One region of the Fusobacterium sp. IOR10 genome, then DNA from elsewhere that is predicted to be linked to it. Evidence: riboswitches for the same ligand, from Rfam matches in the RefSeq annotation. Region 1 holds a riboswitch; each other region holds the start of a gene.
The links. Region 1 has a riboswitch for S-adenosylmethionine ahead of metK (methionine adenosyltransferase). Riboswitches for the same ligand answer to the same signal wherever they lie in the genome.
Positions count from the first base shown of each region.

Region 2: it holds a riboswitch for S-adenosylmethionine, as region 1 does, so the genes downstream of both, megL (methionine gamma-lyase) here and metK (methionine adenosyltransferase) in region 1, are expected to answer to the same signal.
Region 3: it holds a riboswitch for S-adenosylmethionine, as region 1 does, so the genes downstream of both, metF (methylenetetrahydrofolate reductase [NAD(P)H]) here and metK (methionine adenosyltransferase) in region 1, are expected to answer to the same signal.
Region 4: it holds a riboswitch for S-adenosylmethionine, as region 1 does, so the genes downstream of both, GIL12_RS09445 (methionine ABC transporter ATP-binding protein) here and metK (methionine adenosyltransferase) in region 1, are expected to answer to the same signal.

Region 1 covers NZ_WJWY01000003.1:6,419-9,617, forward strand. Annotated here, with positions in the region: gene GIL12_RS01005 (polysaccharide deacetylase family protein) at 1-88, shown strand, start outside; gene GIL12_RS01010 (MipA/OmpV family protein) at 110-850, shown strand; SAM riboswitch class I at 896-983, shown strand; gene metK (methionine adenosyltransferase) at 1,093-2,247, shown strand; gene rimP (ribosome maturation factor RimP) at 2,390-2,896, shown strand; gene nusA (transcription termination factor NusA) at 2,920-3,199, shown strand, end outside.
Region 2 covers NZ_WJWY01000008.1:71,200-74,398, forward strand. Annotated here, with positions in the region: gene GIL12_RS03555 (TonB-dependent receptor) at 1-1,484, shown strand, start outside; SAM riboswitch class I at 1,546-1,631, shown strand; partial or broken gene megL (methionine gamma-lyase) at 1,706-2,895, shown strand; gene corA (magnesium/cobalt transporter CorA) at 2,931-3,199, opposite strand, start outside.
Region 3 covers NZ_WJWY01000012.1:12,711-15,909, reverse strand. Annotated here, with positions in the region: gene GIL12_RS04890 (homocysteine S-methyltransferase family protein) at 1-1,105, opposite strand, end outside; gene metF (methylenetetrahydrofolate reductase [NAD(P)H]) at 1,115-1,981, opposite strand; SAM riboswitch class I at 2,035-2,141, opposite strand; gene GIL12_RS04880 (TspO/MBR family protein) at 2,265-2,729, shown strand; gene GIL12_RS04875 (HU family DNA-binding protein) at 2,808-3,107, opposite strand; gene GIL12_RS04870 (heavy metal translocating P-type ATPase) at 3,193-3,199, opposite strand, start outside.
Region 4 covers NZ_WJWY01000045.1:1,473-4,671, reverse strand. Annotated here, with positions in the region: gene putP (sodium/proline symporter PutP) at 1-177, opposite strand, end outside; gene GIL12_RS09450 (hypothetical protein) at 673-1,023, shown strand; SAM riboswitch class I at 1,074-1,161, shown strand; gene GIL12_RS09445 (methionine ABC transporter ATP-binding protein) at 1,259-2,266, shown strand; gene GIL12_RS09440 (methionine ABC transporter permease) at 2,256-2,903, shown strand; gene GIL12_RS09435 (MetQ/NlpA family ABC transporter substrate-binding protein) at 2,929-3,199, shown strand, end outside.

The sequences.
Region 1 (3,199 bases):
TAATGGAAAATTTAGTTTTAAAAGAAAAGTAACAGGAAAATATAATTTTATAAAAATAAAAAGAGAAGAGAAACATATGAATAAATAAATTATTAACTGGGAGGTAATTATGAAAAAAATAGCTTTTTTTCCCATGATAGCATTAGTATCACAAATTACTTTAGCATCTAGTGTTGGAATTGGTTATGGAGTTACAAGTGAATTTTTTAAAGGTGATGATAAAAGTCATGTACTGCCATTTTTGAATTATGAATATGACAATTATTTTATAGATTCTACAACAGCTAATACGTTACACATAGGGTATAGGTTAATGGAAGATGATGTGTACGCATTTTCTTTATATGCAGTTCCCTTTGGAGGATATAAAATTGATGGAAGTGATTTAGATTCTAAATATAAAGGAATTGATGACAGAGATTATCAATTTATGCTAGGAAGTGAATTTAAATATTACAATGGACTTCATGATGTTGAGACAATTTTAAATGCAGAAATAGGCCAAGAGGGAGGAAAATTATCCCTTAGAATTCAAAAACCTTATGTAATTAATGAAAATTTAATAATAAAACCTTCTTTTAATTTTAACTATTATAATTCAAGTTTTATTGATTATTATTTTGGTATAGACTCTGGAGAAGCCAGTACAAGTACTTCCTTAAATGAGTATAATGGGGAAAGTGGCTATTCACTAGGAATTGGGGTTACAAGTTCTTATAGATTAACAGATGCTTTTTCATTGCTTGGATTTTTAGGTGCAATGAAATTTTCAAGTGAAATAAAAAATTCTCCCATTGTTAGTAATAGTTTGATTTATTTAGGTGGAGTTGGAATTGTATATACTTTTTAAAAAAGCTTGACTTTTTGAACAAATAATAATAAAATATAAACTGAAATACCATCAAGAGAGACGGAGGGATTGGCCCGTAGATGTCTCAGCAACCTACATTTATTGTGTGGTGCTAATTCCAAAGAGATGGGACAATGTAGATATTATGTCCTTTCCTATGGAAAGGACTTTTTATTTTGAATTTAATTTGTGATAACTAAGTAAATATAATATATAAGTATATATATTTTAAGGAGGAATTAATGGAAGATTTAATTTATTTTACTTCAGAATGCGTTTCCCCAGGACATCCAGATAAAGTATCTGATCAAATTTCAGATGCAGTTTTAGATGCATGTTTAAAGGATGATCCAGAATCAAGAGTAGCATGTGAGGTTTTTTGTACAACAGGACAAGTAATAGTTGGAGGAGAAATTACCACTAAAACTTTTGTAAATATTCAAGATGTAGTTAGAGATAAAATAAGAGAAATAGGATATAAAACAGGTATGGGATTTGATAGTGATTGTGGGGTATTTAATTCAATACACGCTCAATCATCAGACATTGCCATGGGTGTAGATAGAGGAGGAGCAGGAGACCAAGGTATTATGTTTGGGGGAGCTGTAAAAGAAACCCCAGAACTTATGCCTCTTGCTTTAGTATTAGCAAGGGAAATATTAAGAGTTTATGTGGATTTAAAGGATAATGGAGTTTTGACTTGGGCTAGACCAGATGCAAAATCTCAAGTAACATTAGCCTATGACAGGGAAGAAAACATTAAATTTATTGAAGCTATAGTTGTTTCAGCTCAACACAATCCAGACGTAACTCAAGAACAAATCCACGAGGATTTAAAAGAATTAGTAATTAAACCTGTAATTAAAAAATATAACATGAAGTTTGAAGATATAAAGAAAATATTTATCAATCCCACAGGACAATTTATAATCGGCGGTCCAAATGGAGACACAGGACTTACAGGCAGAAAAATTATAGTTGATACCTATGGTGGATATTTTAGACATGGGGGAGGAGCTTTTTCTGGAAAAGACCCTTCAAAAGTTGACAGATCAGGGGCTTACGCTGCTAGATGGGTTGCTAAAAATATAGTTGCAGCTGGATTAGCTTACAAATGTGAGGTTCAACTATCTTATGCAATAGGAGTAATAGAACCAATTTCAATAAAAGTAGATACATTTGGTACAGGTAAAGTTGATGAAGTGAAATTATCAAGAGTAGTTAAAAAAATATTTGATTTAACACCAAGAGGAATAGAAAAAGAGTTGAAATTAAGAAGTGGTGAATTTAGATATCAAGATCTTGCAGCTTTTGGTCATATTGGAAGAACAGATATTGATCTTCCATGGGAAAAATTAGATAAAGTTGAAGAATTAAAAAGCTATTTTGGCTTATAATTCTAGGACGGAAATCTGTTTAAAAGCCTATGATTTGCTTAGGAAAAATCCAAAGAATGATTGATTTTTTTGAATTTATATGGTATAATTTCTTGGTAAAGTATATTGTTTAGAGGAGAGTGGGGAAACCCACTCTTTATTTATGGTAAGGATTAGGAAGAGAGGTGAGTTGTTTTTGGAAAAAGAAGATAAATTGAAAGTTATAGAAAAAATTGAGAAGATAATAGATCCAACTCTAAAAGAATTTGGTCTGGAATTAGTTGATGTGGAGTATCTTCAAGATGGAGGATATTGGTATGTAAGGATATACATAGAATATTTAGATAAGGAGATATCATTGGGAGATTGTGCTAAAGTGAGCTCAGCAGTTGGTGATGATATAGATAAAATTATCGATAAAAAATTCTTTTTAGAAATTTCCTCACCTGGAATAGAAAGACCTTTAAAAAAACCAGAAGATTTCATTAGATTTCAAGGGTCAAAAATAAAAGTAAGTTTAAAGCATAAGTTAAATGATAAAAAGAATTTTGAAGGTGTACTAACAAAATTTGAAAATAATATTGTATTTCTTCAAACAGAGGATGAAATGCAAATACCATTTAAAGAGATTAGAAAATCTAATCTAGTCTATGATTTTAAAGATATTTAAAGTCTAGGCTTCAGGAGGAGAAAATGAAAGGTAAAGACGGAAAAAAATTTCTAGCAGCATTGGAAGAGTTGGAGAAATCAAAGGGGTTAAGCCAAGAAAGTTTATTAGAAACAGTTGAGCAAGCCCTTTTAGCAGCTTATAAAAAACATTTTGGAGAAGAAGAAAATGTCAAAGTTGAGATAAACAGAACAACAGGAGAAATTAAAGTTTATGAATTAAAAACAATTGTTGATGATGTTTATGATGCAGCTTTAGAAATTTCTTTAGAAGATGCTAAAGAATACAAGAAAAGAATTAAAATTG
Region 2 (3,199 bases), on a different contig from region 1:
ATAGCCGTTTTGAGGAAGATGGGAAGTTTATTAAAACAGTTAAAAGTGGAAATCTTAAAAATTATGGTAGAGACTATCGCCCTGATACTAGCCTAGTTACAGTTGGAATTGATGAAAATAAGGAAAAAATAAAGAAAAGAATCAGTGGATATAATATTGCTGATAGGTTAGAGGAAAATTGGAAGGGAAGTTATTCTTTAAATATTAGTGATAACCTTGACTTATCAGTTGATGCCTTTCACAATGAGGGATATTTTAAAAATAATCCCTATGAATATGAAAGTGATCAGAAAATTGAGCAAAAAACTGATGGAATAAAGGCTAAACTAAACTACAAGTACACTGAAAAAAATAATATATTATTTGGTTTAGACTATTTCAAACAAAATGCAAGTATTAATTATGACGATATTACATCTAGAAAAGTTAGCAGTGGAGATGTTCCTGATATTAGTGCTGGGGAAAGTGTTGATAAATATGGATACATAGTTAACAAAGATGGAAATGACACTTACAAAGCTGACCAATTAAATTTTGATTATGAAAGATATGTTAAGGCCCTTTATTTCTTAAATATTTTCAAATACAAAAATTTAGAATTTACCCAAGGAGCTAGGTTTGATAGAACAGATTGGAGTACCTTTAAAAAAGCTGCTGGTGGTTGGGGAGTTCTAAATGGAACTAGTCATAGGGACAACTGGAACTATGAACTATCTGCTGGATATAACTATAGAGATACTGGTAAAATTTATGCTAGGTATGAAAGAGGTTTCACTGGACCAGATGGAATGGAAATAACAGATAGGGTCTATATAAATGGTGAAAAAGCAACTGTACTTACAAATGCAGAGGATGAAATTTTTGATATTTATGAAGTTGGATTAAGGGACTATGTTTTAGGTTCTGCCTTTAATTTAACACTTTTCTATAATGAAACTGATAACCAAATGGATAGATTCTATCATTTTTCAAATGGTCATTTAAATATGATAACTGACAATTTATACAAAACTCATAGATATGGGCTAGAAACATCCCTTAGTCAAAAAATTGGAAAATTTTCCTTTGAAGAAAGTTATACTTATTTAATGGGAAAATCAGATTACAACAATAAAGGAAAAGAGCTTAAAGGGGAAGTTTCCCTAGTTGATTCTGGACTTAAAAAAGTTCCAAAACATAATATTATGTTAAGTGGTAATTATAATTTCACAGATAATTTCTCTGGAGGTCTTACTTGGAAATATACAGGTTCTTATAATAATTTTACAAAGGAAACTAGCAGTGAAGATGGAATTGTTAAATCAAATACTGTTGTTGATCTATCCTTAAAATATAATCATCCAAATGGGATGAGTATTTATGGGGGAATAAATAATTTGTTTAATGAAGAATATTTTGGATATGTTAGTGGTAGCGGTAGCTATACCTATGTTATCCCTCAAGAAAAAAGATCATTCTATGCTGGATTTAGCTATATTTTCTAAATTAAAATTATTTAATTTATTGACAAATTTTTTCATTTGTTGTATCATAAGTGAAATTAAATATCCATCAAGAGAAACTGAGGGACTGGCCCGATGATGTTTCAGCAACCTATTTTATATGTGGTGCTAATTCCAGATAGATGAAAATCACTAATTTTAATATAGTGGCTCTATTACTTGATGGATGGTAATAGAGCCTTTTTTTATTTAGGAGGAAACTTATGACAAATTTAAAAAACAAGGGAATTGGAACAATATCAATACATGGAGGAAGCAAAAAAAATGCCTTTGGAGCCCTAACTACACCTATATTCCAAAGTTCAACTTTTATATTTGATTCTGCTGAACAAGGGGGAAGAAGATTTGCCCTAGAAGAAGATGGGTATATTTACGGTAGATTAGGTAATCCTACAGTTAGTGTTGTGGAAGAAAAATTAGCTCTACTTGAAAATGCTGAAGCTGGTCTTGGTACTGCCTCTGGAATGGGAGCAATCAGTTCTACATTTTGGACTTTCCTTAAAAGTGGAGATCATATAGTTACTGATAAAACTCTATATGGATGTGCCTTTGCCTTTTTAAATGCAGGTATTTCTAGATTTGGTGTTGAAGTTAGTTTTATAGATACATCTGATTTACAAGCTGTTAAAGATGCTATTAAACCTAATACTAAAATAATATATTTAGAAACTCCAACAAACCCAAATTTAAAAATAGTTGACATTGAAGCTATTGGTAAAATAGCTAAAAATTATGAAAATATTAAATTAATAGTTGATAATACCTTTGCATCTCCATATTGTCAAAACCTTTGGATTTAGGTGCAGACATAGTTGTTCACTCAGCTACAAAATATATTAATGGTCACGGAGACTTACTTGCAGGTTTTGTTCTTGGGAAAAAAGAAGATTTAGATCAAATTAGATTTGTTGGAATAAAGGATATGACTGGTGCAGTTTTAGCACCTGCAGAGGCTAGTTTAATAATCAGAGGTTTAAAAACTTTCCAAGTTAGAATGGAAAGACATTGTGAAAGTGCTCTAAAGGTTGCTAGATTTTTAGAAGGTCATCCTAAAATAAAAAAAGTATACTATCCTGGTCTTGAATCTCACAAGGGATATGAAATTGCTAAAAAACAAATGATAAACTTTGGTGGAACTCTAGCCTTTGAATTACAAGGGGGATTTGAAGCTGGTAAAAAGCTTTTAAATACAGTTGAACTTTGTACCCTTGCTGTTAGTCTTGGATGTACTGAAACATTAATTGAGCATCCTGCTTCAATGACTCACTCTCCATACACTAAGGAAGAGCTTAAGGCTGCTGGACTTGATGAGGGGCTAGTTAGACTGTCTGTTGGTCTTGAAGACATAGAAGATATTATTGAAGATTTAGAAACTGCATTAAAAAATTTATAATATATATATAAAAGTCGTACTAGATTCTAGTACGACTACCACCATTTTTTCTTTTTAAAATAAATTATCATAATCACTATTATTAATAGCATAACACCTAAAGTGTAAAAATATCCATTTGGATTTTCTAGCTCAGGCATATGTTTAAAGTTCATTCCATATAACCCTGTTAAAAAACTAAGGGGAATGAATATTGTTGAAATAATTGTAAGGATTTTCATAACACTGTTCATATTATTATTAACAGTTGTGTAGTATATTTGTAAAAGTTCTGAAGAATCAGAAGTTAAACTGTCCACAGAAG
Region 3 (3,199 bases), on a different contig from region 1:
AATTTTCTTCCTCTATTAATCTTTTGAAAAGTTTAGAACCTGCAACATTGTTTCTTTCTCCAACTGGAGAAAACTTACCTTTAAAATCATAAATTTCATTTCCAGATAAAATATAATTATGTTTTTTTTCTAGATTAAACTTTCTTGGCTCTTTATTCTTTGTGGCAGAAACTATTTCTTTAATGTGTTCAAAGCTAGTTCCACAACATCCACCTACAATATTTAAATGCTTCCCATCAATAAGTTCTCTTAGATAAGATACTGTTATTTGAGGAGTTTCATTGTATTTTCCCTCTTCATTTGGAAGACCTGCATTTGGATATAATGAAATAGGTTTATCTACAAATTTTCCTAATTTCTTTATAAGAGGAATTAAATCCTTTGCACCAAAAGAACAATTTAAACCAAAGGATATAATTGATTTTCTATCAAGGGCCACTGCTAAAGACTCCATGCTTTGTCCTGATAATAATTTTCCTTGTTTATTAACAGTCATTGAAATCATAATTGGTAAATTTATATTTTTGTATGCAAATACTTCCTCTGCAGCTAAAAGAGCTGCCTTTGCATTAAGTCCATCGAAAATAGTTTCTATTAAAACTATATCTATCCCCCCATTAACAAGTCCTAAAATTTGCTCATAATAGATTTCTTTTAAATAATCAAAAGTTAAGCTTCTTTCGTATGGAATATTTCCAACAGGTATTGAAAGACTTTTACTTGTTGGGCCTATTGACCCTGCTATAAATATTTTTTTCTTGTATTTTTCAAAAAATTTTGTTGTTGCTTCCTTTGCTAAAGCAGCGCTTTTCTTTGCTATTTCATATGCTTTTTCTTGAAGATTATATTCCCCTAATGAAATTCTATTTGCATTAAAAGAATTTGTCTCTATTATGTCTGCCCCAGCTTCCATGTATTTAAAATGAATATCTTTAATAATACTAGGGTTTGTTATATTTAAAATTTCATTGCAACCTTTTAAAAATGTTTTGTGATTTTTAAATGCTTCTCCTTTGAAATCTTCCTCTGTTAAATTATAGTTTTGTATTTCTGTCCCTGTTGCCCCATCAAGAACTAGTATTTTATTTTTTAATTTATCAAACATAATTACCTCCTAAAATGTTTCTCTTATTCTAGCAATATTTTCCATTATTTTCTTGGCAATTTCAGGCTTATTCATTGTGTATATATGAACTCCCTTAACATCTGAAGCAATTAGTTCAATTATTTGTTCTGTTGCATACCCAATTCCAGCTTCCTTTAAAGCCTCTGGATTGTCCTCATACTTATCTAATATTCTTTGAAGTTTTGGAGGAATTTTCGCTCCACAAAGAGATGTTATTTTTTTTATTTGCTTACTATTTGTAATTGGTATTATACCTGCTATAACTGGAATATTAATTTCCAACTTCTTTAATTTTTCTAAAAATTCAAAGAAATTATTATTGTCAAAAAACATTTGTGAAATTAAAAAATCTGTTCCTGATTCAACTTTCTTCTTTAAATTAAATAAGTCCAACAAATCATTATTTTCTTGATGAGTTTCTGAATAAACTGCTCCTCCAATACAATATTTATCCTTTAACTTTAAAAAATCAACTAAATCACTTGCATATTTAAAATCTCCCTTATCTAAATTTAAATATTCCTTTGGAGGATCTCCTCTTAAAGCTAAAATATTTTCAATATTATATTTTTCAAAGTCTTTTAATACATGTTCAATTTCTTTTTTGCTTGCTCCTATACAAGTTAAATGTGCCAATGAACAAATATTTTTACTTTGAATTTTTTCTGCAATTTCTGCTGTTTTTCTCATTCCTGATCCATTAGCTCCATAAGTTACACTTATAAAATCTGGACCAAGTTCTGATAATTTATCTATAACAGAGTAAACTTCTTCCAAAGAATAATATTTATTTGGTGGAAAAACTTCAAAGGATATAGTTGTCTTTTTTTTCTCAAATATTTCTTTTATTTTCATCTTTTCTCTCCCTTATAATAAAAAATCCTCACATCTTTTGATAGATGTGAGGAGTCTCATATGATATATTCGCCATCTATCAGGAATTAGCACCACACTTCTTTCAAAGTAGGTTGCTGAAGTCTCTTCGGGCCTGTCCCTCAACTTCTCTATATGGTATTTAATTTAAAACATTCTATCACAATGAATTATCAAAGTCAATTCTTTACAATTAATTTTGTAATATGACTTTCTTGATGTATAATACATATATAGATATTATTTTGATTTAAGGAGGATTTTTATGAAAAATTTTAAGCTATCTAAATTTATTTTATGCCTATTAATACCCACTCTTTTTGGAGGTATTTCAGGATTCTTTAATCAAAATTCAGTGGAGTTATATGAAAAACTTGTGCTTCCTGACTTTGCTCCCCCTTCATTTGTATTTCCACTAGTGTGGACTTTCCTTTATACTTTTATGGGAATAGGCCTTTATTTAATTCTTGAAAAAAGAAATCATAAATTAGCTGTAACTAGTTTTTATATTCAATTAACTTCTAATTTTATATGGCCATTTGTGTTTTTTAAATTTCATTTAATTGTTCCTGGTTTTTATTTACACATGTTCCTTTTATTAGCTGTTATATGGATGACTTTTAATTTCTTTAGATTAAATAAATTTGCAGGTATTTTACAAATACCTTATATTATTTGGTTAAGTTTTGCAGGATATTTAAATTATTATATTGTTTTACTCAATGCATAATTTTAGATATAAATAAAAAAAGATGAATCCTATATTTATAGAATTCATCTTTTTTATTGTTTACAGTATAATTATTTTTTACTTTGATTTCTTTTTTGTTTTTGATTTTGCAACTTTTTCTTCTAGAGATTTTCCTACTCTAAATTTAACAACTTTTTTTGCTTTTACTTGCATTTTTTCACCTGTTTGAGGGTTTCTAACTTCTCTTGCTGATCTTTCTGTTACTTCCCATTTACCCCAACCAACAAAACCTACTGAATTTCCTTTTTCTAAATTATCAGTTACAGTATCCAAAAATAAATTTACAAACTTTTCTGCATCTTTTTTTGCTATTTCGCCCTTTTCAGCAATATCCACTACAAACTCTTTTTTTGTCATAACCATCCTCCTAATAAATTATCTTAAGTATTACTATGGTTATAGCCCGTAAATGCTCTTTTGTAAAGCTTTTTTTCATTTTCTGTTAATTT
Region 4 (3,199 bases), on a different contig from region 1:
AAGCCATCCACTCATATCACTTGCTTGAGCTGATAGGGCAGTTACCCAAGAACCCATCCCTCTTCCGCCTATTAAATAATCCTCTGCACTTTCTGTCTTCCTGTAGAAATAAATTCCAACTCCCACTAAAAATATTAAGTATACTACAAATGTTATCATTGTTTCCGTTGTCATCATTTTCCCCTCCATTTTTTAGTTAAACCTACAATAAATGTTACTTACATTTTTTAATTTTATATGAGTTCCCGGGGACTTTAATTAATTTCATAATTCAACTCCTTTATATTAATATTTTTTAAATAAAATAAAAAAACCATTTAATGCATCTTAATGCAGTTAAATGGCTTTATCTTATAAAGAAAAATTCTCTTTAGCATAGCTCAATTCCACATTAGATACAAATCCAAATTTTCAGCTTAAAATGGACTTATATCTATGACTTTCATCACACACACAAATCCTAATTAGGAACCATGGGGTTATGAAATTTTACTGTGATTGCTAATTTTTTCATGAATCTCTCCTTCTAATCTAAAATTTAATTTAAGTTTATTGTACCTATTTTTTAGATAAATGTCAATATTTTTTTGATTTTGCATTTTATAACTAGACTATACTTGGAATAAAGATTATAATATAACCACGAACTAAATTTAGTATTGGAGGCTCAAAATGGAAAAGATAATTATAAAATGTCCTAAATGTAAAAAGAAAATGAGAGTTAGAAATAAAGTGGCTAAATATAAATGCCCTAGTTGTTCTCATATTTATAAATTAAATAGATTTAAACTTATCCTTTTAAATATCAAGGGATTCTTTGTTGGTTTTGTTGATACAGTAGTTAGTATTAAATCTAGTATCATTTATAAGTTTAAATCTATGGTTTCAACTTATAAGTATATGAGTAAAGTTAGAAAAAATATGAGGTCTAATCCCAACTGGTCTAATTATCATAGAGAACAAAGAGAAATGAAAAATGCAAACAAACGTTCTTTTAAAGATATCTTTAAAAGAAAAAAATAAAAAAATGTTTGACAAAAGAAAGAAATTAGTATATTATTATTTCAACTAAATATCCATCAAGAGAAACTGAGGGACTGGCCCTTTGAAGTTTCAGCAACCTGCTAATATAGTGTGGTGCTAATTCCAGACAGATGGCGATGACCAAAAATCGTTGAACCCAATCTTTAAAACTTGATGAATATAGTTTTAAAGATTTTTTTTTATAAAATTTATACAATTAAGAAAGGAGCACTACATGATACGTATACAAAATGTTAATAAAACTTATCCCAATAATTTCATTGCAGTTAAAAATGTTAGTTTAAATATCAAAAGAGGTGACATATTTGGTGTTATTGGTTTAAGTGGAGCTGGAAAATCTTCTTTAATTAGACTTTTAAATAGATTAGAAGAGCCTACAAGTGGAAAAATTATTATTGATGGAACTGATATTACTTCTTTAAATAAAAAAGAATTACTAGAAAAAAGAAAAAAAATAGGAATGATATTTCAACATTTTAATCTTTTATCATCTAGAACAGTTTCAGAAAATATTGCTTTTTCTTTGGAAATAGCCAAATTAGAAAAATCAAAAATTAAATCAAGAGTTACTGAATTACTAGAACTTGTTGAACTTTCTGATAAAAAAGATTCTTATCCTAGTCAGCTAAGTGGAGGACAAAAGCAAAGGGTAGCAATAGCTAGAGCTCTTGCAAATAATCCTAAAATTTTATTATCAGATGAAGCAACTTCTGCTCTAGATCCTAAGACAACTAAATCAATTTTGGAGCTTATTAGAAATATTCAAAGTAAACTTGAACTTACAGTAGTTATGATAACCCATCAAATGGAAGTTATAAGAGATATTTGTAATAAAGTTGCTGTAATGTCCCATGGAGAAATTGTGGAAACTGGAGGAGTTCATCATATATTTTCTAATCCTAAAACAGAAACTACCAAGGAACTTATATCGTATCTTCCAAATAATGAAGAATCAACAGCTTCTTTAATGGAAACTAAGGGAAGTATGTTGATTAAAGTAAATTTTCTAGGTTCAATTTCAAAGGATCCAATTATTTCAAGAGCAATTAAAAAGTTTGACATTGACTTTAGTATAATCGGTGGTTCCATAGAAAATCTTTCTACTATGAAAGTTGGACATTTGTACGTTGAGCTTTCTGGAGATTTTAATGAACAAAAATTAGCTATAGACTGGTTAAGGGAAGAAGGAGTTATTGTGGAGGTGATATATAATGGTCTTTAATATGATTTTTAATTCTACTTTGGAAACTTTATACATGGTATTATTATCAGCTATATTTTCTTTAGTTATTGGTTTTCCAATAGGAATACTACTAGTTATTACAAAGGAAGGAAATATATGGGAAAAAAGAAAACTAAATCAAATTTTAGAATTTATTATTAATACTCTTAGATCTTTTCCCTTTATTATTTTAATGATATGTTTATTTCCCCTATCTAGACTAATCGTGGGGACAACAATAGGAGTTAATGCTGCTATTGTACCTCTTTCAATATCTGCTGCACCATTTGTAGCTAGAATCGTTGAGGGGGCTTTAAATGAAATTGATAAAGGTTTAATTGAAGCTAGTTCCAGTATGGGAGCAAATAATCTAACTATAATATTTAAAGTTATGATTCCTGAGACGCTTCCCCATCTTATTCATGGAATTACTGTAACTATAATTAGTCTTATTGGTTATTCTGCCATGGCTGGAACTATAGGAGCTGGAGGTCTTGGAGATTTAGCCATAAGATTTGGATATCAAAGATTTAAAGTTGATATTATGATTTATGCTGTTATTGTAATTATTATTTTAGTTCAATTAATACAAAGTTTAGGAAACTATCTTGTGGCCAAAACAAAAAAAAATAGATAATAAATATATAAGGGAGATGAATATTATGACAAAAACATTTAAAAAATTATTATTAACAGGAGTTAACCTATTACTTCTAAGTCAACTATCTTTTGGAAACACTATCTTAAGAGTTGGTGCTACACCTGTACCCCATGCTGAAATATTACAGGAAATTAAACCTGATTTAGCTAAAGAAGGGATTGATCTTAAAATAATTGAGTTCACTGATTATGTTACACCTAATTTAGCCCTTGCTGACAAAGATTTAGATGCTAACTTTTTCCAACATGTACCTTATTTGGATAAGTTTAAAA